DNA from 3 places in the Burkholderia pseudomultivorans genome. Region 3 is predicted to be linked to each of the others. Evidence: riboswitches for the same ligand, from Rfam matches in the RefSeq annotation. Region 3 holds a riboswitch; each other region holds the start of a gene.
What was found. Region 3 has a riboswitch for cobalamin ahead of cobW (cobalamin biosynthesis protein CobW). Riboswitches for the same ligand answer to the same signal wherever they lie in the genome.
Positions count from the first base shown of each region.

Region 1: linked by a shared signal. The riboswitch ahead of WS57_RS37425 (hypothetical protein) and the one ahead of cobW (cobalamin biosynthesis protein CobW) in region 3 are both predicted to bind cobalamin.
Region 2: linked by a shared signal. The riboswitch ahead of WS57_RS06125 (TonB-dependent receptor domain-containing protein) and the one ahead of cobW (cobalamin biosynthesis protein CobW) in region 3 are both predicted to bind cobalamin.

Region 1 covers NZ_CP013378.1:4,058,212-4,066,193, reverse strand. Annotated here, with positions in the region: gene WS57_RS31085 (cell division protein ZapA) at 1-80, opposite strand, end outside; gene WS57_RS31080 (hypothetical protein) at 77-427, opposite strand; cobalamin riboswitch at 594-846, shown strand; gene WS57_RS37425 (hypothetical protein) at 910-1,362, shown strand; gene WS57_RS31075 (FecCD family ABC transporter permease) at 1,359-2,372, shown strand; gene WS57_RS31070 (ABC transporter ATP-binding protein) at 2,369-3,169, shown strand; gene cobT (nicotinate-nucleotide--dimethylbenzimidazole phosphoribosyltransferase) at 3,222-4,280, shown strand; gene WS57_RS31060 (adenosylcobinamide-GDP ribazoletransferase) at 4,270-5,046, shown strand; gene cobC (alpha-ribazole phosphatase) at 5,031-5,615, shown strand; gene WS57_RS31050 (cobalamin-binding protein) at 5,790-6,707, opposite strand; gene cobD (threonine-phosphate decarboxylase CobD) at 6,704-7,723, opposite strand; gene cbiB (adenosylcobinamide-phosphate synthase CbiB) at 7,716-7,982, opposite strand, start outside.
Region 2 covers NZ_CP013377.1:1,437,513-1,445,494, forward strand. Annotated here, with positions in the region: gene WS57_RS06115 (hypothetical protein) at 1-498, opposite strand, end outside; gene WS57_RS37820 (collagen-like triple helix repeat-containing protein) at 692-2,083, shown strand; gene WS57_RS06125 (TonB-dependent receptor domain-containing protein) at 2,160-4,088, opposite strand; cobalamin riboswitch at 4,359-4,556, opposite strand; gene acnB (bifunctional aconitate hydratase 2/2-methylisocitrate dehydratase) at 4,813-7,398, opposite strand; gene WS57_RS06135 (hypothetical protein) at 7,751-7,982, shown strand, end outside.
Region 3 covers NZ_CP013378.1:3,146,503-3,154,484, reverse strand. Annotated here, with positions in the region: gene WS57_RS26825 (ATP-binding protein) at 1-385, opposite strand, end outside; gene cobN (cobaltochelatase subunit CobN) at 382-4,185, opposite strand; gene cobW (cobalamin biosynthesis protein CobW) at 4,192-5,271, opposite strand; cobalamin riboswitch at 5,677-5,943, opposite strand; cobalamin riboswitch at 6,119-6,356, shown strand; gene cobA (uroporphyrinogen-III C-methyltransferase) at 6,524-7,288, shown strand; gene WS57_RS26805 (cobalamin biosynthesis protein) at 7,288-7,662, shown strand; gene cobO (cob(I)yrinic acid a,c-diamide adenosyltransferase) at 7,697-7,982, shown strand, end outside.

The DNA.
Region 1 (7,982 bases), 910 kb from region 3:
AGCGCTGCTTCGGTCTCGGCCGAGCAGGCGAGACGATAGGCCTGGCCGAGAATCGAGACTTCGATCTGCTTGGTGCTCATGCATGTTCTCCGTGGCTGGCCGCGTCGTCGCCATCGGTGCGCGCCTGCGCATCCAGCAGGTCGAGCTGGTTGTCGGATTGTTCCGCGCTCTTGGTGCGCGGCAGCTTCTCGAGGATCGCGTTCAGTTTGACCTGGGCGTCGTCGATCTTCGCCGACAGCGTGTCGCGCTCGGCTGCGAGCGCATTGCGTTCCTCGCGCAGTTGCGCGAGCTCCGCGCGGACCGTGTCCGCTTCCGCGCGCAATTGCGCGACCTGCTCCTCGAGCGCGAGCCGTTCCGAGTGGTAGCGCTTGTTCAGCGAAATCAGTCGGCCAATATTTTGAGAAAGGGTTTCGAGTTCGTTGAGCATCTGCTGCGTCCTCTAAAGACCCAGCATTTTAGCGCGGAATACCGGGCATTCCGACATCTGTAACGTTTCCAGTCGTAACACCCCCGCTTCTTGTCGCGAATCGGCGTGTTGCGCGGCACATTGCGCACGTCGCGCGAGGCTTTCTTGACGCTCGCGCGGCCCGCTCCTAAACTGGCGCCGCCTCGGTGCACGCGCGTGGCACGCGCGGTTAAACGGGAAGCAGGGCGCGCGCTTTCGCCAGCAAGCCGCCAACCTGCGCTGCCCCCGCAACGGTAAGCGGCCGCGTCGTTCGACGCAGGCCGGCTCGGGCGCGTCCGGCATGCGTTTCGCATGCGGCGCGGGCCACTGCGCGATTTCGCGCGGGAAGGCGAGCCGGTCCGCCGCCAGCCCGGATACCGGCCGGGGCGGGAAGCCCGCACGGGCTTCATGACGCGCGGCCTGCGGGGAGGCAGGATGCGCAGTGCTTGACGGGATTTTCTTCGATGCCGACCCCAATCGTGCGCCGGGCACCGGGCGCGCGCCGCAGCCTTGTCGCTTGCCGCCGTCGTGCGCATCGGCGCGGCTGGATCGCCGATCGTGCTGCGGCGCGCCGTGCCCTGTTCGAAGCGGCGCCGGCGCATCGGTCGCACGCGGTGCGGCCGTTCGCGTCGGGCCGCACCGTGCCGGCTCGACCTGACCGCCGTCCCGACCCGGACGCTTTCCTCTATATTGCGCACAATGCCTGCCGCGCGACCGCGCACGGATCCGGATCCGACGCGATCGCCGACTTCACCGTGCATGCCGGCGCGACGGCGGTTACGCCGGCGTGCATCCCGACACGCCGTTCGACAAGGACTACAAGCTTGCCTATGCCCATCCCCTGCGATGCCGCGATGCCGCTGTCGCGCCCGGCCGGCCGCCGCCGCGCATCGCGCACGGCGCCGCACGTCGCATGAACGCCGCGCGCGCCACGGCGATCTGGACCGCGCTCGCGGCCGTGGTCGCGCTCTTGCTGGTCGCGTCGCTGTCGATCGGCAGCGTGCCGATGTCGCCATGGCAGGCGCTTGCATCGCTCGTGCCGCACGGCGGCGGCGCGGCGGCCCACGACGCGCTGTTCGCCGACATCGTGCGCACCTTGCGCCTGCCGCGCGCGCTCGCGGGCTTTGCGTGCGGCGCACTGCTCGCGCTGGCCGGCGCGCTGCTGCAGGTGCTGCTGCGCAATCCGCTCGCGGAACCGTACGTGCTCGGCGTGTCGGGCGGCGCGGCCGGCTTCGCGCTGGTTGCGATGATCGCGGGCGGCGCATGGTGGCTCGTCGACGCGTCCGCGTTCGCCGGCGCGCTCGTGTCGATCGCGCTCGTGCTCGGGCTCGCGCGCCGCGAGCTGGGGCGCGGCGACGCACGCGACGCGTCGCCGCGGCTGCTGCTCACCGGCGTCGTGATCGCGGCCGGGTGGGGGGCGCTCGTCACGCTGCTGCTGTCGCTCGCGCCCGACGCGCGCCTGCGCGGCATCATCTTCTGGCTGACCGGCGACCTGAACGGCGCAAGCGCGCCGTGGTTCGCCTGGGGCGCGCTGCTGCTGGCGGCCGGCGTCGCGCTGCCGGCCGCGCCGCAACTGAACGTGCTGCTGCGCGGCGATGCGACCGCGCTTGCGCTCGGCGTGCCGGTCGCGCGCTTGCGCGTGCGGATCTATCTCGTCGCGTCGCTGGCCGCCGCCGCCGCGGTGACGACGGCCGGCACGATCGGCTTCGTCGGCCTCGTCGTGCCGCATGCGCTGCGGCTCGCGTTCGGCAACGACCAGCGCATGCTGCTGCCCGCCGCGATGCTCGCGGGCGGCGGCGGCGTGATGGCGGCCGACCTGCTCGCACGCACCGCGATCGCGCCCGCGCAGTTGCCGGTCGGCGTGATGACCGCGCTGATCGGCGTGCCGGTGTTCCTGTGGATGTTGCTGAGGAGACCGATGCGATGACGGCCGCCGCAAAGACGAGCTGCGCGGCGGTCGGCCTGACGCTGCAGGCCGGCGCGCGCACGCTGCTCGACGGCTTCACGCAGGCGTTTCGTCCCGGCGAGATCTGGTGCGTCGCGGGGCCGAACGGCGCCGGCAAGACGACGCTGCTCGCGACGCTCGCGGGCCTGCAGCCGCCGGCCGGCGGCCACGTCGAGATCGACGGGCGGCCGCTGTCCGCGTGGTCGCAGGGGCCGCTCGCGCAGCGGCGCGCGCTGATGCCGCAGCAACTGCACGACGCGTTCAGCGCGACCGTGTTCGACACCGTGCTGCTCAACCGCTTCCCGTATCTCGGCGGCTGGGGCTGGGAGCGCGACGACGATCGCGCGGCGGCCCGTGCGGCGCTCGCGACCTTCGGCCTGGGCGCACTCGCGGCGCGCGACGTGCTGTCGCTGTCGGGCGGCGAGCGGCAGCGCGTCGCACTGGCGGCGACCCTGTGCCAGGATGCGCCGCTGATGCTGCTCGACGAGCCGCTCGCGCATCTCGACCTGCATCACCAGATCGACTGCCTGACCGCGCTGGGCGCATGGCTCGACGCGGGGCCGCGCACCGTGCTGTTCTCGTGTCACGACCTGAATCTCGCGCGACGCTTCGCGACGCATGCGCTGCTGCTCGACGGCCGCGGCCGCGCGTGGGCCGGCCCGGTGCACGACGTGCTGACGCCCGAGCGCGCGAGCGACGCGTTCGGCTATCCGCTCGTGCTGATCCGCGAGCATGGCCGCGATGCGCTGCTGCCCGCGTGGCCCGCGCGGCGATCCTGACGAACTTTCTTTCGATGCGCGGCGCGAGCCGCGCCAACGAGGCTCCCCTTCGATGACGACGACCCCGACCGATTTTCCTCCCGCGATTGCGCCGCTCGACGATGCGCTGCGCACGCGCCTGCAGCACGTGATCGACCACAAGACCAAGCCGCCCGGCAGCCTCGGGCAGCTCGAGGCGGTCGCGTTGCAGATCGGGCTGATCCAGCAGAGCGAGCGGCCGAGCGTGCAGCGTCCGGTGACGATCGTGTTCGCGGGCGACCACGGGATCGCGGTCGAGGGCGTGAGTCCGTATCCGCAGTCGGTGACCGCGCAGATGGTCGCGAATTTCCTCGCGGGCGGCGCGGCGATCAATGCGTTCTCCGAGGTCGCGCAGAGCGTGCTCGAGATCGTCGATGCGGGTGTCGCGTCGCCGCTGCCCGCGTCCGACCGGCTGGTGTCGCTGCCGGTCGGACGCGGCACGCGCAACTTCGCGGTCGAGCCGGCGATGACGCGCGACGAGGCGATGACGGCGCTCGCGGCCGGCGCTTCGCGCGTGCGCCATCACGCGTCGCTCGGCACCAACGTGATCGGCTTCGGCGAGATGGGGATCGCGAACACGTCGGCGGCCGCGTGCCTGATGAGCCGGCTGCTCGACGTGCCGATCGACGCGTGCGTCGGGCGCGGCACGGGCCTCGACGATCAGGGCCTCGCGCACAAGCGCGCGGTGCTCGGCCGCGCGCTCGTGCGGCACTCGCATGCGATCGCGCCGCTCGACGTGCTCGCGACCTTCGGCGGCTTCGAGATCGCGATGATGACGGGCGCCTATCTGGCGGCCGCGAGCGAGCGCATGACGATCCTCGTCGACGGCTTCATCGCGACCTCGGCATTGCTCGTCGCCGAGCGGATCGTGCCGGGCGTGCGCGACTACTGCGTGTTCTCGCATGCGTCGCACGAGGCCGGGCACCGTCGGATGCTCGAGCATTTCGGCGCGAAGCCGCTGCTCGCGCTCGACCTGCGGCTCGGCGAAGGCACGGGCGCCGCGCTCGCGCTGCCGCTGGTGCGCGCGGCCGTCGCGTTCCTGACCGGGATGGCGAGCTTCGAATCCGCGGGCGTCGACAATCGTGACGCCTGAGCGCTCGCGCGGCGTGCGCGCCGAGGCGCGCTATTTCTTCGTCGCGCTCGGCTATTTCACGCGCGTGCCGGTGCCGAAGGCGATCGGCTATGCGGCCGGCGATCTCGACCAGGCCGCGCGCTATTTCCCGCTGGTCGGCGCGTGCGTCGGCGCGTGGGGCGCGCTCGTCTATCTCGCCGCGCTGCGCGTGCTGCCCGCGTCGATCGCCGTCGGCCTGTCGATGGCCGCGACGCTGCTCGCGACCGGCGCGTTTCACGAGGACGGCCTCGCCGACAGCTGCGACGCGTTCGGCGGCGGCTACACGCGCGACGACGTGCTGCGCATCATGCACGACTCGCGGATCGGCACGTTCGGCGCGGTCGCGCTCATCGTCACGCTCGGCCTGAAGTGGCAGGCGCTCGCCGCGCTGCCGCCGCTGCGCGCCGCATGGACGATGGTCGCCGCGCATGCGGCGAGTCGCGCGGCGGCCGTGAGCCTGCTGATGTCGCTCGACTACGTGCGGCCCGAAGGCAAGGCGAAGCCGGTCGCGCAGCGGATGCCGGCGCGCGCGGCGTGCGTCGCGGCGGCGTTCGGTTTGCCCTGGCTGTTCTGGCCGGACTGGCGCGCGGGCCTCGCTGCGCTGGCCGCGCTCGCGCTCGTGCGCGCATGGGCGGCGCGCTATTTCGTGAAGCGGATCGGCGGTTATACCGGCGACTGTCTCGGCTTCGCGCAGCAGCTGAGCGAGCTGGCGATCTATCTGGTGGTGCTCGGATGGATGTCGTCCTGATCCGTCATCCGGCCGTCGCCGTCGAGCCGGGCGTTTGCTACGGGCGCAGCGACGTGCCGCTCGCGGCGTCGGCCGACGCCGGCGCGCGCGCGCTGCGCGAGCGGCTTGCCGCGCTCGGCGCGCCGTTGCCCGCGCGTATCGGCGCGAGCCCGCTGGTGCGTTGCGCGTCGGTGGCTGCGCGGCTCGCGCGCGCGCTCGACGTGCCGCTCGCATGCGATGCGGGCTGGCAGGAAATGGACTTCGGCGCGTGGGAGATGCAGCGCTGGGACGCGATCGATCGCGCGGCGCTCGATGCGTGGGCGGCCGACCTCATGCATGCGTGCGCGCACGGCGGCGAGAGCGTCGCGCGCTTCGCCGCGCGCGTCGCGACGATGGCCGATGCGATCGGGCAGAGCGGCGGTGCGCATTGGGTCGTCACGCACGCGGGCGTGATCCGCGCGTTTGCGTCGCATGCGCTGCGCGTGCCGCTCGGCACGCTGCTGTCGCGACCGGTGCCGACCGGCGGCGTGGTCTGGCTCAGAGCGGGGGGCGGCGCGCATGCATGGGATGTCGTGCACTGGGACGAGTAGCGCGCAATCCTTCACGCGGGGAAATCATGCGCGAGGACGGCTCCAGGCGCGACCGTGATCCCGGCGTTTCGCGCGTTTGCACCGCTTCCTGAAGCGACGCACGCGGATAAACGTATTCGCCGTGCGCGAACGGTCGGCACAGCTGCGCCGGCGAAACGCGCGAGCCGCCCGAAGTCAGCGCGCAGGCCGCCGCGCACGCGCGGCGTCGAGGTCCTCGCACAGTGCCGCGGCGCCTTGCGCGATTCGCGGGGCGGGCCGCGTCAGCAGGTCGCCGTCGATCGCGAACAGGTTGCCGCGCGCGACGGCCGTCAGCGCGGGCCATGCGCGCCAGCGCTCGAGGCTCGGCAGCGCCTGGTCCGAACGCGTCGCACCGGCGCTCGTCGTCACGATCGCCTCCGGATCGGCGGCGAGCACCGCTTCGTCGGTGACGGTCGGCACCCGCGGCTGCAGCGACGCGAACACGTTGCGCCCACCGCAGAGCGCGATCACGTCGCTGATCAGGTGCGCGCCGTTGAGCGTCATCAGCGGCCGGTCCCATACCTGGAAGAACACCGTGACGGGCGGCCGTGCCGCATAGCGCGCGCGCAGCGATCCGATCGTGCGATCGAACGACGCGGCGGCCGCATCGGCCGCCGTCTGCGTGCCGAGCAGCGTGCCGAGGCGGCGCAGCGACGACGACACATCGTCGAGATGCTTCGGCTCGCTGAAGAACAGCGGGATATGCAGCGCGCGCAGCGCGTCGGTCTGCCGCGCGGCATTGCCGTGTCGCCAGACCACGATCAGGTCGGGTTTCAGCGCGGCGATTCGTTCGAGGTCGAGCGCCTTGTTGTCGCCGACGCGCGGCACCGACCTCGCGGCGGCCGGATAGTCGCTGTACGACACGGCGCCGACGAGCTTTGCGCCGCCGCCGGCCGCAAAGACCAGCTCGGTCGCATGCGGCGCGAGGCTGATCACGCGTTGCGCGGGCGCAGGCAGTGTCACGGTGTTGCCGGCATCGTCGCGCGCGCTGACATCGGCATGCGCGAGCGGCGCGTGCGCGAGCGCGGTCAGTGCGGCGGCCGGCAGCAGCCGGCGGAGCGTGCGTGCTTTCATGCGAAGGCCTGTTGCAGCGTGGGCGCGCATTGCGCGAGCGCGTCGGCAAGGCGCTGCCATTCGGCTTCGCTGCCCGGCAGCCCGACCCGCACGCTCGATGGCCGCGCGAAGTGACGCGTCCAGATGCCGCGTGCCGCGAGCGCCGCGTGCAGCGCCGCGGCGCGCGGATCGTCGGTCCAGCTGTAGAGCGGCGTCGCGCGCACCGCGAAACCGTGCGCGCGCAATAACGCGGCGAGGCGCGCACCGTCGGCGGCCAGCCGCTCGCGCGCGGCGGCCTGCCATGCGCGATCGGCGAACGCGGCGGCAACCGCGTGGCGTGCCGGGCCGCCGACGGTCCATGCGCCGAGCATGTCGCGCAGCGCGGCGATCCGGTCGGGGCACGCGAGCACGAAGCCCGCGCGGATGCCGGCGAGACCGAAGAACTTGCCGACCGAGCGCAGCACGACCAGGCCCGCACGATCCGCGTGCGCCGCGAGCGACGGCGTCGCGCCGGTATCGGCGAACGCCTCGTCGACGATCAGCGTACCGCCGCGCGCCGCCAGCTGTGCATGCCAGCCGAGGAGGCGGGCGGCTGGCACGACGTCGGCGGTCGGATTGTTCGGATTGCCGATGATGACGTGGCGCAGCGTCGCGGGCAGCGTGTCCGTGTCGATATCGAGCGGCACGACGCGATGGCCGTGACGCGCGAACGCGGGCGCGTATTCGCCGTAGGCGAGCGGCGCGACACCCGCGTCGCCGGCCGGCAGCAGCGCAGGCAGCGCGCGGATTGCGGCCTGGCTACCGGCGACCGGCAGCACGTGCGCGGCATCGGGCGCACCGTAGTAGCGCGCCGCGCATGCGGCGAGGCCGTCGCCGTCGTCGGGCAGCCGCCGCCATGCGTCGGCCGGCACCGGCGGCACCGGATAGCCGAGCGGGTTGATGCCGGTCGACAGGTCGAGCCACGCATCGTATGGAACGCCGTGGCGGCGTGCGGCCTCGTGCAGGTTGCCGCCGTGAGGAATCGGAGTGTCAGACATGATGGGTGGCCATGACGAGGGCGCCGCTCGCGACGAGCAGCGCGAGCCACAGCGCGAGCGTGCGCGTGACGAGCGACAGCGCGGCGACGACGTGCGCGGCGGTTGCCTGCGCGCCGGTGCCGAGCACGGGGCGGTCTTCGATTTCGCCGTGATAGACGGCCGGGCCGCCGAGCTGCACGTTCAGGCTGCCGGCGCCCGCGGCCATCACGGGGCCCGCGTTCGGGCTGTCCCAGTGGCGTGCCTGCGTGCGCCAGCAGCG
Region 2 (7,982 bases), on a different replicon from region 3:
GGTCGGCGTGAACGTCGAGAATCCCGACGACGCGAGTGCCGGACGCAGCCTTTCCGAAAACGGAACGCCGTAGACCTGCAGCACCGAATAGCCGGGCAGCTGCGCGAATGCGTTGTGGTGGCCGTCCAGCGTATCCAGGATTCCGACGCACCAGCTTTCCCGGTCGGCGCCGTATCGCTGAAACGTCGTCACGCCGCCCGTGCGATCGGGTTCGTCCGGTGACGGCGAACGCTGCCGGATTCGCCCGGCTGCCGCGTCGTTCGCCGGGCTTGTCACGATCCATGCGTGGCGTACCGTTGCGGCGATGTCGGAAAGCCTGTCGCCGCATTCGGGATCGACGATGAGCGCGATCGCGTCGGCATTTTTCAATTTTGGTCCTCCGGTTCCCGTCCCGATCGACGGGCGGCGTTCGCCTGTTTTCCTGATGCGGAAACGGTTGCCGCGGTGTTTTCCGCCGTGGGGAGGCGCGGCCGTGGATTGGATTCCCGTGCGCTCCATGCTACGTAACGTACGGATCTTGTTACGTCGACGTTACCGGAACGCAAGGATCGGTGGAAGCTGGTTTGCAGGGCGAGTGGCGCGGGGCGGCGTGCACGGGCGGATGCGGTCGTTATGGCGGCGTCGGGCGAACGGCGTTGGCATGGTAGCTGCTTGTTGCAGTCGTCACGGCTATAAGCAAACAAGGACTGCCATGCAAAAACAATTCACCAAGGGGAATTTCGTGCTCGCGGCATTTGCCGCCGCCTGCACGCTTGCCGCGTGCGGCGGTGGCGATGTGACTTCGCCGCCGCGGGCCGGCAACAACGTTGTGCCGAGTACGAGTGGGAGTGGTACGAGCGGTGGCGGTACGAGCGGGACGACCAGCGGTACGACGAGTGGCGCGACGAGCGGTACGACGAGCGGTACGACGAGCGGTACGACGAGCGGCACGACCAGCGGCACAACGAGCGGTACGACGAGCGGTACGACCAGCGGTACGACCAGCGGTACGACCAGCGGCACGACCAGCGGCACGACGAGCGGTACGACGAGCGGTACGACGAGCGGTACGACGAGCGGGACGACCAGCGGGACGACCAGCGGTACAACGAGCGGCACAACAAGCGGCACAACAAGCGGCACAACAAGCGGCACAACAAGCGGCAGCACCAGCGGTTGGGGCACCAGCGGCGCCCCCGGCACGCGGGGCATCGTCAGCTCGGTCGGCGCGGTCGTGATGGACGCCGGCACGACCATCGGCGGCGTGAGCCTGCCGGGCGTCAGCAAGGGCGTGACGGCCGGCCCCGGCGACACGGTCCGCGGCGTCGGCTCGATCGTCAACGAAACCTCGAACGTCGTGAGCGGCGGGCTCGGCCAGATCGGCTTCACGCCGAACCCGGTCGGCACCACCGTGGCCGGCCTCGGCAGCGTCGTCGGCACGGCCGGCGCTCCCGTCTCCGGCCTGAGCGAAACGGTGAAGGCGCTTGGCGCCGGACCGCTGTCGCCGCTGGCGCCGATCACCGCGCCGGTCGGCAGTCTGCTCGACACCGTCGCGAACCAGCTCGGATCGGCCGGCACCACGATCGGCGCCGCGCTGTCGACCGGCCCGGTACAGCAGGCGACGCAGACGGTCAGTTCGGCCATCACGCCGCTCGTGACGACCGCCGGCCAACTCACGCAGCAGGTCGGCACGGCGACCGGGCTCGGTCAGCCGGTCGCGGGGCTGCTCGGCCAGATCGGCGGAGCGATCACGTCGGCCGGATGGAAGGCATCGGCGGCGGGAGCGGGAACCGTTGCCGGGCCGCTGGTCAGCGACGTCGGGCAGCTCGTCCGGGCCGTCGGCGACACGGTGACCAACGCGGGCGGCCTCGTCAATCCGAATGGCGCGAACGGCGCCGTGCCGATTTCCGGTCTGATCACCAGCGTCGTCGGCGGGATCCCGGCGGTCGTGCACAACGGTCCGCCGCCGGCCGCGACGCCGGCGACCGGTACGGGCACCGGCATCAGCGCCGGCGGCAGCGCTGCGCTCGGTGGCGCAAGCGGCCCGCTCGCACCGATTACGTCGCTGCTCGGCGGCCTGCTGGGTGGTGCGGCCGGAAAGTAGGCGAACGACGCGAGCGCATCGGTGCCGGCGAGCGTCGGCGCCGGTGGCCCGGCCTCGCCGGCACGAGCAGAAACCATCAGAACGTGTAAGTGACCTTGCCGAACGCAGCCCGGCCGACCGTGTTGTAACCGTAGGCCGTCATATAGCGACGGTCGAACAGGTTGGACAGCAGCGCCGACACCGACAGATGCGAATTGATCCGGTACGACGCGCGCAGGTCCGCCGTCAGGTACGACGGCAGATAGGTCGTGTTGGCCGGATCGTCGAACGTTGTGCCACCGTAGCGCAGCGACGCGCCGGTGCTCAACGCGTGCAGGTGCAGTTCGTCCCACGTGTGATCGATGCTGATGCTGACCGTTTGTCGCGGACGGCGATTCAGCCACGTCTGATTGGTCGTGTCCTGCGGATTCAGCAGGCCGATTGCGATGCTGACCGGCGTCGAACGGCCGATCGTTCCCTTGTACGACAGGTCGAGCCCGCGAATGTGCGCGCGCCCGATGTTGACCGGCTGGAACGTCGCGGGATCGTACGCGATCAGGTTATGGACGCGCGTGTCGTAGATCGCGGCCGTAAACGTGCCGAGCGACGTCGTCGCATCGAGCGCGGCCTCGACCGAGTTGCTGCGCTCGGGGCTGAGATCCGGATTCCCGTATCCGGGATAGTAGAGATCGTTGAAGGTCGGCAGCCGGAACGCGTTGCCATACGACAGGCGTGCGGTGTAGACCGGCGTGATCGCCCACGACAGCGCCGCGTTGCCCGTGTTCACCGACCGCCCGGCGACGATCTCGTGACGGCCCGCGAGGAACATCGTGACCGTGCCGAGCGTCACCGACTGGTGCAGCGAGAACGCGGAATCGTTGCGCGTGGGCACGCCGCTCGGGATATCGACCGGCAGGAACGCCTGTTCACGCGTGAAATCGTATGCGAGCTTGGTCTCGCCCGACAGCGGCTGGCCGAACAGGCTGAAGCCGCGTTCCTGGTGCGTCAGCGACGTCGACGTGCTGATGCGCTGCGAATTGATCTGATCGGTCGCGATCGCCGGGTCGCTCGCGTACAGGAACTGGCGATCGTTCGAGTAACCGACGGACTGGTCGAACTGCGTGTCCGGCGTGATGTCGAGATGAAACGACAGGCCGGCCGTCAACTGGTGGTCGAGCTCGCGATCGGCGCCGCCCGCGTTGTCGTAGGACAGGTCGGAGCGGTGGTACAGCGCGAACGTCGAGATCGACCAGTTGTCGCGCGCATAGCCGAGGCGTGCGTCGATATCCTGCGCGTGATACGGGTTGCGGCCTTCCTCGTGGCCGTACGCGAACGGCCGCGTCGCATCGATGCCGGCCGTCGCGTAATCGTGCAGGCCGAGCGAGTAGGTGAGCCCGCCGAGCGCGGCGAGCGGCCCGCTCGACGGCACCGTGCCCGACGTGCGGACCTGCGTGTCGAAGGTCTTGTTCGAGCCGCCGCCGAACGACACCGTGGTCTGGTTCGGCTGGTTCGCCGCGCGCCGCGTGAACAGCTGCACGACGCCGCCCATCGCGTTCGCGCCGAACGAGGCGGCCGCCGGCCCCGAGATGACTTCGACGCGCTCGAACGCCTCGGTCGGCAGATCCGCCCAGGGCGCGATGCCGGTGGTCGACGAGCCGATCCGGATGCCGTCGACGAACACCGCGACCTGGCTCGCCGACGAGCCGCGAATACTGACGGACGACGACGCGCCGGGGCCGCCGTTCTGCGACACGGTCACGCCCGGCAGCGTCGCGACCGCCTGCGTGATGCTCGGATCGCTTGGCGACAGCCGGTCGAGGTCGTCGCGCGTGAGCACCTGCGTCGTCGCATAGCGCTGGTCGAACGATTCGGGCAGGTGGCGCGTGTCGGTGATGGAGATCGTCGGCAGGTCGGCGTTGTCTGCGGGCTGCGCCGGCTGCGGCGGGGCGGTGTCGCCGGCGGCGTGCGCGAGCGGCGACAGCAGCGCGGTGGCGGCGGACGTGGCGAGGAGATGTCGGAGTTTCATGAAGCGGGTCTTGTTATCGTGCTGCGCGGGCCGCGCGCGTGAACGGGCGGCGGGCGGTGTCGTGGTCGGGTTCGGCGTGCGCGGCCGGATCGGGCGCGACGACACGGGAGCAGGCGCGCACGCGTGCCGCGTGCCGGCACGACGCTTTCGGCGCGAAAGCGGAATCGGGAACGATGGACATCTGACGGAATCCTGAGGTCGGGCCGTCCTTGCAACGGGCGACCGCCGACGGCGGCGCTTGCGCATCGGGACACCCCGCCCGTTGCGGCTGCTTGGACCTCGGTCGATGGCTGGTCTCCTGGCTTGCGGGTCGTCGTCCGGTGCCGGCCTTCCCGGGTGTCCCAGTGGCTCGGTGGGCATGGACTCGCCGCTCACAGTTGCGGGGGCAGCCGCAGATCGACGGCATCGCTGCCGCTACTGCGTTCCCATTTGATCCCGTCTCCGGGAACCATCAGCGCGCAAGGGTAATGGCCGCCGCTTCGCCGCGTCAATGCTTCGCGCGGGGCCGGCGCGAAAAAACCACGTATTGCGGGCCTGCGTTGCCCGGTTCGTGCCGGGGCGCGTGGAAAAAGCCGGTTCAGGTCTGATGAATGGGCGCCGGCAGGGCTTGTCGTTACGACGAGAGTCGCCGGCACCATGAAAAACGGCGCCGCAGGCATTCAGCCTGCGGCGCCGTGGCGGGTTTGCCGCGGCGAGCATGACTCGCCGCGGCGCGACAACCCGCTTACACCTGCACGGTGTCGGCGACTTCCTTGAAGTCCTGGATCTGGTCGAAGTTCATGTACTTGTAGATCTGGTCGCCATTGGCGTTGATCACGCCGATATCGGCCATGTACTCTTCCTTCGTCGGAATCTTGCCCAGACGCGAGCAGATTGCCGCCAGTTCCGCCGAGCCGAGATACACGTTGGTGTTCTTGCCGAGGCGGTTCGGGAAGTTGCGGGTCGAGGTCGACATCACCGTCGCGCCTTCGCGCACCTGTGCCTGGTTGCCCATGCACAGCGAGCAGCCCGGCATTTCGGTACGTGCGCCGGCCGTGCCGAACACGCCGTAATGGCCTTCCTCGGTCAGCTGCTTCTGGTCCATCTTGGTCGGCGGCGCGACCCACAGCTTGACCGGAATGTCGCGCTTGCCTTCCAGCAGCTTCGACGCGGCGCGGAAGTGACCGATGTTGGTCATGCACGAGCCGATGAACACTTCGTCGATCTTCGCGCCGGCGACGTCGGACAGCGTCTTCACGTCGTCCGGATCGTTCGGGCAGGCGACGATCGGCTCATGGATGTCGGCGAGGTCGATCTCGATGACGGCCGCGTATTCGGCGTCGGCATCCGGCGCCAGCAGCTGCGGGTCGTCCAGCCACTGCTCCATCGCCGCGATGCGGCGCTGCAGGCTGCGCGGATCCTGGTAGCCTTCGGCGATCATCCACTTCAGCAGCGTGATGTTGCTGTTGAGGTACTCGATGATCGGTTCCTTGTTCAGGCGGACCGTGCAACCGGCGGCCGAGCGCTCGGCCGACGCATCGGACAGTTCGAACGCTTGCTCGACCTTCAGGTCGGGCAGGCCTTCGATCTCGAGAATGCGGCCGGAGAAGATGTTCTTCTTGCCCTGCTTCGCGACCGTCAGCATGCCTTGCTTGATCGCGTACAGCGGAATCGCGTTGACGAGATCGCGCAGCGTGACGCCCGGCTGCATCTTGCCCTTGAAGCGGACCAGCACCGATTCCGGCATGTCGAGCGGCATCGTGCCGGTGGCGGCCGCGAACGCGACCAGGCCCGAACCTGCCGGGAAGCTGATGCCGATCGGGAAGCGCGTGTGCGAGTCGCCGCCGGTGCCGACGGTGTCGGGCAGCAGCATGCGGTTCAGCCACGAGTGGATCACGCCGTCGCCCGGACGCAGCGCGATGCCGCCGCGCGTGCTGATGAAGTTCGGCAGCGTCTGGTGCGTCTTCACGTCCACCGGCTTCGGATAGGCGGCGGTGTGGCAGAACGACTGCATCACGAGGTCGGCCGAGAAGCCGAGGCAGGCGAGATCCTTCAGTTCGTCGCGCGTCATCGGGCCGGTGGTGTCCTGCGAGCCGACCGAGGTCATCTTCGGTTCGCAGTACGTGCCCGGACGGACGCCCTGGCCTTCCGGCAGGCCGCATGCGCGGCCGACCATCTTCTGCGCGAGCGAGAAGCCCTTGCCGCTGTCGGCCGGCTGGTGCGGCAGGCGGAACAGCGTCGACGGCGGCAGGCCCAGCGCTTCACGCGCCTTTGCGGTCAGGCCGCGGCCGACGATCAGCGGAATCCGGCCGCCGGCGCGCACTTCGTCGAACAGCACGTCGGACTTGACCTGGAATTCGGCGATCACTTCGCCGTTCTTCAGCGCCTTGCCTTCGTACGGGCGCAGCTCGACCACGTCGCCCATTTCCATCTTCGACACGTCGAGTTCGATCGGCAGCGCGCCGGCATCTTCCATCGTGTTGTAGAAGATCGGGGCGATCTTGCCGCCGAGGCACACGCCGCCGAAACGCTTGTTCGGGACGTAGGGGATGTCTTCGCCGGTGAACCACAGCACCGAGTTGGTGGCCGACTTGCGCGAGGAGCCGGTGCCGACCACGTCGCCCACGTAGGCGACCAGATGGCCCTTTTCCTTCAGCGATTCGATGAACTTGACCGGGCCGCGCTTGCCGTCTTCTTCCGGCGTGATGCCGGGGCGCGCGTTCTTCAGCATCGCCAGCGCGTGCAGCGGGATGTCCGGGCGGGTGGTCGCGTCCGGCGCCGGCGACAGGTCGTCGGTATTGGTTTCGCCGGTGACCTTGAAGACGGTGATGGTCAGGCTTTCCGGCACTTCCGGACGGCTCGTGAACCATTCGGCGTCGGCCCAGCTCTGCATCACGGCCTTCGCGTTCGCATTGCCCTTGTCGGCGAGTTCCTTCACGTCATGGAACTGGTCGAACATCAGCAGGGTTTTCTTCAGCGCGTCGGCGGCGGTCGCGCCGACTTCGGCGTCGGACAGCAGCTCGATCAGCGGCTGGATGTTGTAGCCGCCCAGCATCGTGCCGAGCAGTTCGGTGGCGCGGGCGCGCGAGATCAGCGGGCAGGCGGTTTCGCCCTTGGCGACGGCGGCCAGGAAGCCGGCCTTCACGCGGGCAGCTTCGTCCACGCCAGCGGGCACGCGGTGGGTGATCAGGTCGAGCAGCGTCTGCTCTTCGCCGGCCGGCGGGTTGGTCAGCAGTTCGACCAGTTCGGCGGTCTGCTGAGCCGTCAGCGGCAGGGGAGGAATACCGAGCGCGGCGCGGGCGGCCACGTGAGCACGAAAGTTTTCAAGCATGGGGGGACCTGCTGATGTTGCGTTTCAGGAGAAGGCCGTTCAGGCACTCCGGGCTGTTCCAGGCACTGCATCGACGGGAATTCTAATCGCAACGCCTTGTAGCGTCAAATATCTTATGTCTTATATAAGAGTTGAGAGGCGGGGCGGCGGGGCTGGCGGTGTCGGGTTGGGGCGTGTGTCGGGCGGGGCATTCGGGAGGCTTGGCAGGTCGCCCGTTCGGCATTTGGTAACCTACGCACCGAATCGGTACAACAAGCGCCGTTGCGAGCGACAGTCGACGCCCGGCACGGTCCTTCGGGCCGTCCGTTTTCCGGCGGGCGTCAGGCGCCCATTTCCTTCTTAACGGATCGTCATGAAAAAAAGCCGTTGGTCGATCGTCAGCATTGTCAGGTTAGGCATCGCCATACCGATCGCGCTGCTGCTGATCGCCTATGCATGGGGGTTGACGCGCGCCCACCTCGAGCTAGGCGGAAGCGAGCCGAATCAACGGATTCTGGGCCGGACGCTCGACGACGGGCAGCGTGCGATGGAGCAGGCCTGCACGGGTGTGGTGGCGGTCGGGCGGAGCGTCTGGCTGGTCGGCC
Region 3 (7,982 bases):
GCAGCGTATCGACGAGGCCGTCGGCAAGCAGGTTCACCTCGTCGACGTACAGCACGCCGCGATGCGCGCGCGCAAGCAGGCCCGGGCGGAAGCGCACGCCGTTCTCCGCGAGCGCATGCGCGAGATCGAGCGTGCCCGTCACCTGCTCGTCGGTGGCCGACAGCGGCAGCGTGACGAACGCGCCTTCCGGCAGCAGTTCGGCGAGCGCCCGCGCGGCGGTCGATTTCGCGGTGCCGCGCGGCCCGCTGACGAGCACGCCGCCGAGCGACGGATCGATCGCGGCGAGCAACAGCGCCTGCTGCAACGGCTGCTGCGCAACCAGCGCGGCAAACGGAAAGACCGCGGGCAGGCCCGCGCGGGCGTGTTGCATCGTCGGCTCGGTCATCGCCGCTCTCCTTCCTGAAGTTGTTCGCTCGCGAGCCACACCGCTTCGATGCGCGCGCGATAGTCGCCCGGCTGCTGCCACAGTCCGCGCTGCATCGCTTCGACGAAGCGTTCGCAGATGCCGTGCAGCGCCTTCGGGTTGTGCCGCTCGAGAAACGCGCGCGTGTCGTCGTCGAACAGGTACGCGTCGGCGACCAGCGCGTACTGGTGATCGGACAGCACGCGCGCGGTCGCGTCATAGCCGTACAGGTAGTCGACGGTCGCGGCCATTTCGGCCGCGCCCTTGTAGCCGTGGCGCTTCACGCCGTCGAGCCATTTCGGGTTGACGACGCGCGAGCGGATCACGCGCGCAATCTCCTCGCGCAGCGTACGCATCTTCGGTGCGGCCGGGTTCGCGTGATCGCCGTGGTAGATGCTCGGCTGCCGCCCCGACAGATGCCGCACGGCCGCCGTCATGCCGCCCTGGAACTGGTAGTAGTCGTTCGAGTCGAGGATGTCGTGCTCGCGGCTGTCCTGGTTCTGCACGACGACGTCGATCGTCGCGAGCCGCGCACCGAACACGTCGGGCGCGGCGTCGCCCGCGCTGTTCTGCGCATACGCGTAGCCGCCCCACTGCCGATACGTGTCGGCCAGATCCGCGTCGGTCTGCCAGCGGCGCTGGTCGATCAGGTCCTGCAGGCCGGCGCCGTAGCTGCCCGGCCGCGCGCCGAACACGCGCCAGCCCGCGCGGCGCCGCGCGTCGTCGGCCGGCACGCCCTGCGCGATCCACTGATTCCGTTCGCGCTCGATGCGCGCGCGCACCGGGTTCAGGTGCTCGGGCTCGTCGAGCGCCGCGATGGCCTGCACGGCCGCATCGAACAGATGCATCAGGTTCGGGAACGCGTCGCGGAAGAAGCCCGACACGCGCAGCGTCACGTCGATGCGCGGCCGGTCGAAGATCTCGATCGGCAGGATCTCGAAGTCGGTCACGCGATGGCTGCCGTGCGCCCATTTCGGCCGCACGCCGAGCAGCGCGAACGCCTGCGCGATATCGTCGCCGCCGGTGCGCATCGTCGCGGTGCCCCAGACGGACAGGCCGATCGCGCGCGGATAGTCGCCGTGGTCCTGCAGATGGCGTTCGATCAGCTGCTGCGCGGATTTCAGGCCGAGCGACCATGCGGCCTGGGTCGGCACCGCGCGCGTGTCGACCGAGTAGAAATTGCGGCCGGTCGGCAGCACGTCCGGGCGGCCGCGCGACGGCGAACCGCTCGGCCCCGGCGGCACGAAGCGGCCGCCGAGCCCGCGCAGCAGCTGGCGCATTTCCTCGCGGCCGCACGCGTCGAGCGCCGGCATCAGCGTCGCGCGGATGCGTTCGATCACCGGCAGCGTATGCGGCCATGCGCCTGGCGGTGCGGCGAACGCGTCGCCGGACGCATCCGCGCAGAGGCGATCGAGCCACTGTTGCGCAAGACGTTCGAGCCGCTCGCGCGTATCGCCCGCATGTCGCCACGGCGACGCGTCGAGCGCCTGCAGCACGTCGGGGCGCGGGCCGTTCCACGGCGCGGCCCAGTCGGCCGCGAGCGGATCGAAATCGTCGCCGAGCGCGAGATCGCGCGCGAGCGCGCCGATCAGCCCCGCGCGCGGCCCCTTGCCGTCGCCGACCGGAAAGCGCGCCAGCGCGAGCAGCGTATCGCGGCGCTGGCGACCGGCCGGCGACGCGCCGAACACGTGCAGCCCGTCGCGGATCTGCGCTTCCTTCAGCTCGCAGAGCCAGGCATCGACGCGCGTGAGCAGCGCGTCCTCGTCGCCCGCGTCGCGCGGCGGCGATACGCTCAACTCGTCGTGCAGCCGATGTTCGGCGATCGTCGCGAGGATCGTCCTGCGCAGCAGCTTCGCGCGCCGCGCGTCGACCATCAGCGCCTCGTAGTATTCGTCGACCTGCCGTTCGAGATCCTGCAGCGGCCCGTAGTTCTCCGCGCGCGTGAGCGGCGGCATCAGGTGATCGACGATCACGGCCTGCGCACGCCGCTTCGCCTGGCTGCCCTCGCCCGGATCGTTGACGATGAACGGGTAAAGGTGCGGCAGCGGCCCGAGCGTCAGGTCCGGCCAGCATGCGTCGGACAGCGCGACGCTCTTGCCCGGCAGCCATTCGAGGTTGCCGTGCTTGCCGAGGTGGATCACCGCGTCGATGCGGAACACGTCGCGCAACCAGAAATAGAACGCGAGATACGCATGCGGCGGCACCAGTTCCGCGTCGTGGTAGCTCGCGTAATCGTTCTCGTCGCGCGAACGCGACGGCTGGATGCCGACGAACACGTGGCCCGCGCGCCAGCCGGCGATCGTGAAGCGCCCGCGGCGCAGCGTCGGGTCGGCCTCGGGCAGGCCCCAGCGCTGGTTCAGCGCGTCTCGCACGGATGCCGGCAGCTGCGCGAAGCGCGCGCGGTAGTCGGCCAGCGCGTAGCTCTGGAAGGCCGGGCGCAGCGCGTGCACGGCCGGATCGTTGGTCACGCCCTCGGTCAGTTGCGCGATCAGCGCGTCGCCGTCGGGCGGCAGGTCGGGCAGCGTGTAGCCCGCCTCGCGCAGCGCCGCGAGCACGCGCAGCGCGGACGCCGGCGTATCGAGCCCGACGCCGTTGCCGATGCGCCCTTCGCTTTGCGGATAGTTCGCGAGGATCAGCGCGATGCGCTTGTCCGCATGATCGAGCGTGCGCAGCCGGCACCAGCCGCGCGCGAGCGCCGCGACGAATGCGATCCGCTCGGCGTCGGGCTGGTAGCGCACGACGTCCACCTCGGTGTGCGGGCAGCGATACGCGAGCCCCTTGAAGCTCACCGCGCGCGTGACGATGCGCCCGTCGACCTCGGGCAGCGCGACGTGCATCGCGATGTCGCGCGCATGCAGCCCCTGGTTGTCGGCCAGCCACGCGTCGCGGTTGCCGCCGGACAGGATCACCTGCAGCACGGGCGCGTCGCCGGCCAGCACGTTCGGCTCCGGGTCGTCGATCGCCCCCGCCGCGAACGCGGTGGTGTTCAGCACGAGCGCGACTTCGTGGGTTGCGCAGAGTTGCGCGATCACGTCGCGGCTTACCGCATCCTTCAGCGACGTCACCGCGATCGGCAGCGGATTCAGGCCCTGTTCGACGAGCGCGTCGGCCAGCGCGTCGAACACGGCCGTGTTCGCGGCCTGCCAGTGCGCGCGATAGAACAGGATCGCGACGACGGGCGCGCCGGGCGTCCAGCGCGGCAGCCAGTCGTCGATGCCGGCCGGATCGCGCGCCGGGTGATACAGCGCGGCGGCCGGCAGCGGCCGCGGCGGCGCGGGTTCGTCGCCGAATCCGCGCGTATGGAATGCGATGCTGCGCAGCAGCGCCTCGGCGTTGTGCACGCCGCCTTCACGCAGGTAGCGCCACCACAGCCGGCACAGCTCGGGCGCGACCGTGCTTTTCGCGACGAGGTTCGGATCTTCCTGCAGGTCGCCAGAGAACATCGCGAGCTGCTGTCGCTGCTTCGACGCGAGCGACACGGCCTGCTCGATTCCGTACGGCCAGTACGCCTCGCCGCCGAGATGGTCGATCACGACCGTCTTCGCGTGGCGCAGCACGTCGTCGACGTAGAAGTCGACCGACGCCGGCTGCCGCAGGAACGTGACGTTCGCGAGCCGCACGCTCGGGAAGCCGGCCGGCAGCCGCGGCACGACGCTTGCGAGCAGCGACAGCGTCGTGTCGGCCGAGCTGAGGATCACGATGTCGGCCGGCTGCTGGTCGATCCGCACGACGCCCTGCGTATCGTCGACGAAGCCGCCCGGCGTGGTGCGCAGCAGATGCATCGCGCGTTACGCCTGCTGCAGCGCGGCCGCGCACGCGGCCTCGAACGCGCGCTGCAGTTCGGCCGCGTCGAGGTCCTCGCCGATCAGCACGAAGCGGCTCGCGCGCGTTTCGCCGTCCTGCCAGCGACGGTCGAAATAGCTGTCGAAACGACGGCCGACACCCTGGATCACGAGTCGCATCGGCGCATCGGGCAGCGCGGCGAACCCCTTTGCGCGATAGATCGTATGCGTTTCGACGAGCTGCTGCAGCGCGGCGATCGTCGCGTCGCGCGAGCCGGCGTCGCCGCTCACGACGACCGAGTCGAAGTCGTCGTGATGGTGGTCATGGTCCCCGTCGTCGGCCGAGCCGTGATGATCGTGGCGCAGATGAATCGTGTCCTCCGACGCCGATTCGAGCCCGAGCAGCATCGCCAGATCGAGTTCGCCGCGCGTCGCGCGCACGATCTTCACCTGCGGCGGGATTTCGTCGCGAATTGCGGTTTCGATCTGCTCGAACTGCGCGGCATCGACCAGATCGGCCTTGTTCACGATCACGAGATCCGCGGACGACAACTGATCGGCGAACAGTTCGTGCAGCGGCGATTCGTGGTCGAGGTTCGGGTCGGCGCGGCGCTGCGCGTCGACGGCCTGCGGGTTTTCCGCGAACTGGCCGCTCGCGGCGGCCGGCCCGTCGACGACGGTAACCACCGCGTCGACCGTGAAGCTGTTGCGGATCGTCGGCCAGTTGAACGCCTGCACGAGCGGCTTCGGCAGCGCGAGGCCCGACGTCTCGATCAGTACGTGATCGATGTCCGCGCGCCGCTCGACGAGCGCTTCCATCACCGGATAGAACTCCTCCTGCACGGTGCAGCACAGGCAGCCGTTCGCGAGCTCGTAGAGCTGGCCCGACGCTTCGTCCTGCGCATCGTCGCAGCCGATTCCGCAGCCCCGCAGGATTTCGCCGTCGATGCCGAGCTCGCCGAATTCGTTGACGATCACCGCGATGCGGCGGCCTTCGGCGTGTTGCAGGATGTGGCGCATCAGCGTGGTCTTGCCGCTGCCGAGAAAGCCCGTGACGATCGTGACGGGCAGCTTGCGCATGGTCATGGTAGGTCCAGTGTCGAGTGAATCGGTGGAGTCAGGCCGGCGTCGTCGCGCCGGCTGCGGCGCGGCGCGCGACGGGACGAGGTGCGGCCGGCCGGGGCGGGCTCGCGGGGAACGGGCGCTTCACGTGCGGGGGCTCGGTGCGCGGCGCCGGCCGCCCGCGCGCAGGCGCCGGCGCGCTGCGACGGGCGCGCCGATGCGGGCGAAAACATGAGTCGGGCATGACGCTTCCTTGCGAACGGTCGACACGTGAATGCCAACACGGCCGCCGGCAGCGCCGCCCGCAACGCCTGCCGTTCGCCGCGGGGCCAGGCGCGGTCGCGCGGATGGCAGCCTGGCGGCGGAATCGGGAAACGCTCGGGCGTCGGGCATGCTGCGGCCGTGGACGATGCGCCGCCTCCCCGCGGCGCTGAACCCCTTCGTTTAGGCCGGTATCCGGGCTGACGAACACGCCGCTTCGCCTTCCCGGATGCGCGCGGCATCCAGTGGCGGTCGTCCGCATGCACGCGGCATGCGGCGAAGCGGCGCTGCATCGCGCTGACGCGCGACGCGTTCGCTTACCGTTGCGGGGGCAGCACAGGTTGGCTCGACTGCGGCGCAGGCAGGCTCCCTGTTTCCCGTTTAACTGCGCGCGCCGGAGCGGCACGCGCGAGCACCAAAACGCGTGCGAGTGTAGGCGTCGCGGCGGGGAGCGTCAAGGCGGGCCAACGGCGCGCGGGCAGGATCGCGATGGAGCGCGGATGGCGCACCTTCCTTGTCGCCGATCGAAACGCACGGCGTGCGGCCTGCACGCTCGCCGCCCGCCTGTGGTCGACGCTCCGGCGAATCCGCCGGCCGCAGCGCCTGTGCTATCGTATGCGCCGCGTTCGGTGCTCGCATGCGCATTCCGCGCATGCAGTTAAACGGGAAACAGGAGGCGGACATCCGCCCGGCCTGTGCTGTCCCCGCAACGGTACGCCGCCCGCGCGACGCGTCCTGCAACGCCCGCGCCCATGCCGCCCACGATGCCACTGTCCGCCAGCCGGACGGGAAGGCTGCGGCCTGGCAAGCGGCCAGCCCGGATACCGGCCGACGCAAGGGGTGAGCCCGACGCTCGCCGAACGCCCTATCCGCGGGGGACGGATGGTGTGCGCGTTTCACCGGCCCGATACGGGTCTCTTCATTCCGCCATGTCACGCCATTTCACAGGCCGCCGCGCCGCCGGTTCGTCGCCCTTCCCCGTCGCTTCGTCACGGTTCGCGCCGTGTTGCGCGCGATGAGCCGCGCCTGGCTCGTCGGCGCCGGTCCCGGCGACGCCGAACTGCTGACCCTCAAGGCCGCCCGCGTGATCGGCGAGGCCGACGTGCTGCTGGTCGACGATCTCGTCAATCCGGACGTGCTGCGCCACGCGCGCGCCGAGGCGCGCATCGAGCACGTCGGCAAACGCGGCGGCCATGCGTCGACGCCGCAGGAGACGATCGTCGCCGCGATGCTCGCGCATTTGCGCGCGGGCCGCAGCGTCGCGCGGCTCAAAGGCGGCGATCCGTTCGTGTTCGGCCGCGGCGGCGAAGAACTGCTCGCGCTCGGCGCGGCCGGCTTTCCGGTGGAAATCGTCAACGGCATCACGGCCGGCATCGCCGCGCCGGCCGCGCTCGGCATTCCGGTCACGCATCGCGGCGACGCGCAGGGCGTGATCTTCGTCACGGGTCACGGCGCGGCCGCCGACGAGCCCGACTGGCACGCGCTCGCCGCCACCCGCATGACACTCGTGATCTATATGGGCATTCGCCGCGTCGACGCGATCGTCGCGGCATTGCGCGCGGGCGGCCTGCCGGACGACACGCCGTGCGCGGCGATCGAATCGGCCACGCGCGCCGGACAGCGGCACGTGCTGGCCACGCTCGCGATGCTGGTCGAGCGAATCCGCGCGGCGGGCATCGGCTCGCCGGCGATCGTCGTGATCGGTCGCGTGGCGGCGCTGGCCGCCGATCCCGCCGTGCAGGCCGCGCTGGCCGGCGCTGCGCGGCCGCAGCGCACGTGATGCGGGTCGCGCTCGGCATCGGCTTTCGCGCGGGCGCCAGCGCCGCGCAACTCGACGCCGCGATTCGCGCCGCCCTCGCCCGTCATCCCGGCGCGCAGCCGGTGGTCGTCGCGACGCTCGCGGAGAAGTCCCGGGCCTGCGGGTTGCGCCGGCTCTGCAGCCGACGCGGCTGGCCGCTGGTCGCATTCGACGCCGCGCTGCTCGCGGGGCGACCGGAACTGGCCGCCAGCGGTGCGTCGGCCGCCGCGTTCGCGCGCTTCGGCGTCGCGGGGGTCGCCGAGCCTTGCGCGCAGCTTGCGGCGCCGCATGGTCGGCTGCTCGGCCCCAAAACCATCCGGGACGGCGTGACGGTCGCGCTCGCCGGCCCGCTCTGAACCCTTTGTTTCGCTTTCGACAGGACCATTCCCGATGAAGACCGATGCCGAATCCCACCAGCGGATGGCCGAACGCCGCCGCGCCGGCCACGAGAAGAAACAGGCTGCCGCCGTCAACGAAAAGGGCTTGCTGATCGTCCATACGGGCAACGGCAAGGGCAAGAGCACGGCCGCGTTCGGCATGGCCGTGCGTGTGCTCGGCCACGGCATGCGGCTCGGCGTCGTGCAGTTCATCAAGGGCGCGCTGCACACGTCGGAGCGCGATTTCCTTGGCCGCGTCGCCGAATGCGACTTCGTGACGATGGGCGACGGCTATACGT